2 regions of the Nonomuraea sp. NPDC047897 genome follow, and region 2 is predicted to be linked to the other one. Evidence: predicted binding sites of a transcription regulator. Region 2 holds the regulator's gene; the other holds the start of a gene.

Region 1 (2,201 bases), on a different contig from region 2:
TGCCCCCGGTGATGGCCGAGGGCCGCTACCTCGGCGTCCTCGACGGCGACCGCCTGGCCGCCAGCGCCCGCGTCCGGGCGTTCACCCAGTGGTGGCACGGCAGGCCGCAGCCGATGGCCGGGATCGCCGGGGTCACGGTCAACCCCGAGGACCGCGGCAAGGGCGTCGGCAGCCGGCTCATGCGCGCCGTCGTCGACCGGGCCGCCGAGCTGGGTGACGCCGTCTCGGCGCTGTACCCGGCCACCACCCCCATCTACCGCGCGGCGGGCTACGAGCACGCGGGCGCCCAGCGACTGATGACCCTGCGCGCCGAGGCGCTGCGCTCCATCCGCCCCTCCGAGCCGGTGAAGCTGCGCCGGATGGGCCCCGCCGACGCCGCCGAGGTCGTCTCCGTCCTGCACCGCGCGCACGGCGCGGCCCGCGCCAGCGGCCCCGTCTCGTGGGACGAGCGCACCTGGGCGCTGTGGCTGGCCGAGGAGGACGACTTCCTCTACCTGGCCGAGGACGGCTACGTCGTCTACCGGTGGGACGGCGAGGACATCCGCGTCGTCAACCTCGTCGCCGGCTCCGCGCCGACCGCCCGCGCGCTGTGGTCGCTGGTCGGCTCCTCCTCCTCGATCGCCCAGCACGTCACCGCCCCCGTCGCGCCCGACGACCCGGTGCTCTGGCTGACCCGCGAACGTTCCAAGGAGAAGGCCACCGACGTCCGCTGGATGTTCCGGGTGGTGGACCTGGCCGCGGCCGTGGCGCGCAGGGGCTACCCGGCGGGGGTCGCCCTCGACGCGACGGTCACGGTGGATGACCCCCTGCGGCCCGGCAACACCGGCCGCTGGCGACTCCGGGTCTCCGGCGGAGAGGGTGCCGCGACCCTTCTGGAGGCCGTCACACCGGCCGCTGACGGCCCGGGGGCCGATGTCGGGGCCCTGCCGACGGCCGGCCCCTCCGAAGGCCCCAGGCTCGCGATCAACGGCTTGTCGGCCCTGTACGCCGGCATCCCCACGGCCACCCTGCGCCTCAGCGGCCTCCTGTCGGGGGACGACCGCCACGACGAGGCCCTCGACTCGGCCTTCACCGCCCGGCCGTACATGCTGGACTACTTCTAGCACCGGCGGTACGGCTTCTAGCACCGGCGGTACGGCCGGCCGGCACGGCGGCGGGCGTTTCGCGATGCGCGGGCCCCATCGGCAGGGGTAGAGTCTCGTGCCGAACACATGTTCGGCGTGGCTGTATGCCGGGGCGGAGGCGGGCGAGTGCGGGTGCTGGGCGTCGATCCGGGGCTGACCCGGTGCGGAGTGGGCGCGGTCGAGGGCCGCCCGGGCGCGCCGCTGTCGCTGGTAGCCGTCGGCGTGGTCCGCACGGGGGCCGACGAGGAGCTGGGCGCCCGGCTGGTGGGCATCGAGGCCGGCATCGAACACTGGCTCGACGAGGTGCGCCCCGACGCCGTGGCCGTCGAACGGGTCTTCAGCCAGCACAACGTCCGCACCGTCATGGGCACCGCGCAGGCCGCCGGCATCGCCGTCCTGTGCGCCGCCAGGCGCGGCCTGCCCGTCGCCCTGCACACCCCGTCGGAGGTCAAGGCCGCCATCACCGGCAGCGGCACCGCCGACAAGAAGCAGATCGGCGCCATGGTGACGCGCCTGCTGCGCCTCACCGAGATGCCCAGGCCCGCCGACGCCGCCGACGCCCTCGCGCTGGCCATCTGCCACGTCTGGCGGGGCGGCCCGCAGCACCGCCTCGCCCAGGCCGTCGCCGCCGCGAAGGCGCGCTCCCGGACCGTCGCGCCCGGCGGCCCGGCCCGCACCCCCCGGGACGCGGCGGGACCGCCCGGCGACGGGGCCCGGACTCCCGGAAGCCCGTGACGCCGTGGTCGCATCGCCCGCCGGAGTCGTGCCAGGCTGGGACGGCCACGCCGCGACGGCATCGCACCGAAGGGACGTGACACTGTGGCAGCACCGCTCACCCGGAAGGACATGACGCTGTGATCGCTTCGGTGGCCGGGAGGGTCGCGGCCGTCGCCCCCGACGGCGCGGTGATCGAGGTCGGCGGGGTCGGCATCCTCACCCACTGCACCCCCGGCACGCTCGCCACGCTCAAGGTCGGCGAGGAGACGCGCCTGGCCACGTCGCTCGTGGTCCGCGAGGAGTCCCTCACCCTGTACGGGTTCGCCACCGACGACGAGCGGGCCGTCTTCGAACTGCTGC
Region 2 (2,201 bases):
CCGCGACTGTCGCCTCCACCCCGAACAGGTTGGCCGAGCCGTAGATGAACGGCGGCTGCGCGTCCAGCCTCCTGCGCAGCTCCGGCACGCCGACGTGGGCGACCGAACACCGGATGCCGCCGAGGTTGAACGCCTTCGTGGCGGAGGTGAGCGTGACCGTCCGCTCGGGCAGGAGGGTCGCGAACGGGATGTGCTCGTGCGGCGCGTACGCGAGGTCGGCGTGAATCTCGTCGGCGATCACCAGCAGGTCGTGCCGTTCGGCGTGCTCGGCCAGCTCTTCGAGCTCCTGCCGGGTGAACACGCGGCCGGTGGGGTTGTGCGGGTTGACCACCAGCAGGACCCGGCACCCCGACAGGTCGGGCACCTCGAAACGCCACGAGTCGCCGTCGGGGTGGAACTGGACGGGCCGCAGCGGGCGTTCCATGTCCTCCAACGTGGTCAGGAAGGGGTGGTAGGCGGGAGTGTGGACCGCCACGCCGTCACCGGGCCGCGTCCAGATGTGCAGGAGCACCTGGAGCGCCTGGTTGATGTCGGAGTACGTGCGTACGTGCTCCGGTGCGGGCCGCCAGCCGTAGCGGGTGGTCATACGTTCGGCGAACGCCTCGGCCAGTGGGCCGCCCTGGGGGGCGTCGAGCCAGGCCGGATAGCCCAGGTCACCTTCGGCGCGACGCTTGAGTGCCTCGACGACCGCGGGTGCGGTGGGCAGGTCCATGTCGGCCACCCAGGCCGGAATCACTCCCGGGCCGGCCTTGGCCCACTTCAACCCGTCATGTGCGGTTTTGATGTCATTCAGGTAACTGGCGTCCTTCACCACATCAGTCTAGATGTGGGACCTTCCACGGCCTGGGCCGCACGTGACGGCCGATTGACCGGGGGACGGCACCCGGGCCCGCCGGCCTGGCTCGGGTCGCCTCCTGCCGGCGGAGACCGAAGCACGTGCCGCCACCGGCCGGTCGGGCAGGGCATCCGGTCAGAGGCGTCGCAGCACCGCCACCACCTTGCCGAGGACACTCGCCTCGTCACCGGGGATCGGGTCGTAGTTGGGGTTGTGCGGGACCAGCCAGACGTGGCCGTCCTTGCGCTTGAACGTCTTGACCGTGGCCTCGCCGTCGATCATGGCGGCCACGATGTCGCCGCTCTCCGCGACCGGCTGCTGGCGGACGACGACCCAGTCGCCGTCGGCGATGGCGGCCTCGATCATGGAGTCACCGGTGACCTGCAGGAGGAAGAGGGTGCCCTCGCCGACGAGCTGCTTGGGCAGGGCGAAGACGTCCTCGACGCTCTCCTCGGCGAGGATCGGGCCACCGGCGGCGATCCGGCCGACCAGCGGAACATAGGCGGCCGTCGGCCGGTTGACCGTGGATTCCTCGCTGCCGGCGTCGGGGTCGACCCAGAGCACGGGCTCGCCGGGGAGGCGAACCTCCAGGGCGCGGGGCCGGTGCGGATCGCGGCGCAGGTAGCCCTTGCGCTGCAACGCCGTCAACTGGTGCGACACGCTGGACGTGCTCGTGAGCTGCACGGCCTCGCCGATCTCACGCATGGACGGCGGATATCCGCGCTGCTGCACCGAGTCGCGAATCACTTCGAGAATCTTGCGCTGCCTGGGAGTCAGGCCCAGGGAGTCGCGCCGGCGCACCGCGAGGTCGGTGACCCCGTTTGCGTCATCTCGCTCGCTCATGCTCTCCTCCTCGCCAGCCGGGTCGCCGCAACCGGCGCACCTCCCGGTCCGTGGTCTTCGTGTCGCACACAGCGACCGTATCTCTGTTGAAGATCATCTTCAAACAATTGTTCGAGTCTTCCTCGAAATTGTCGCCAGTGTGGTGTACAACATCGTACGGGAGTTCGATCGACACCGTGTTCGATTTGCTGATCATAATCAGAGCTTTTTCTCGGGCCGCGACGGTGTGGGAGGTCAATCGTGCGAGCGATCTCAGCCACTGACCTGACCGACGGCACCAGACGACCGGGCCTGGTCATGGGTGCTGTCCGGCCCTGTTCCGGTTCCGCGAGGGGCGGGCCCGAAACGGAGCAGAGCATGCGCAGTGCCGTTCGCATGACGATTTCGCCCGATGTCGACGTTCGCGGGTGGGTGTGATGTCGAGACGCGATGCGACGTTCTGCGGCGGTCGCGGTCATGGGGCGGGTGGCCCGGTCCGGCGAAAGGCGGGCGTTTCGCGGCCTTGGGTCATTTCCGGGCGAGG

What was found. The regulator LexA, encoded in region 2, represses DNA repair genes until DNA is damaged. The targets are predictions, from matches to a motif close to TCGAACANNTGTTCGA.
Region 1: ruvC (crossover junction endodeoxyribonuclease RuvC) is a predicted target of LexA. The motif match lies at 1,204-1,219, and genes of this name have one in related genera.

What each region holds. Positions count from the first base shown of each region.
Region 1 covers NZ_JBIDCC010000002.1:676,429-678,629, forward strand. The annotation lists gene eis (enhanced intracellular survival protein Eis) at 1-1,103, shown strand, start outside; gene ruvC (crossover junction endodeoxyribonuclease RuvC) at 1,251-1,859, shown strand; gene ruvA (Holliday junction branch migration protein RuvA) at 1,979-2,201, shown strand, end outside.
Region 2 covers NZ_JBIDCC010000012.1:144,160-146,360, reverse strand. The annotation lists gene ACGF0J_RS26430 (MalY/PatB family protein) at 1-811, opposite strand, end outside; gene lexA (transcriptional repressor LexA) at 971-1,678, opposite strand.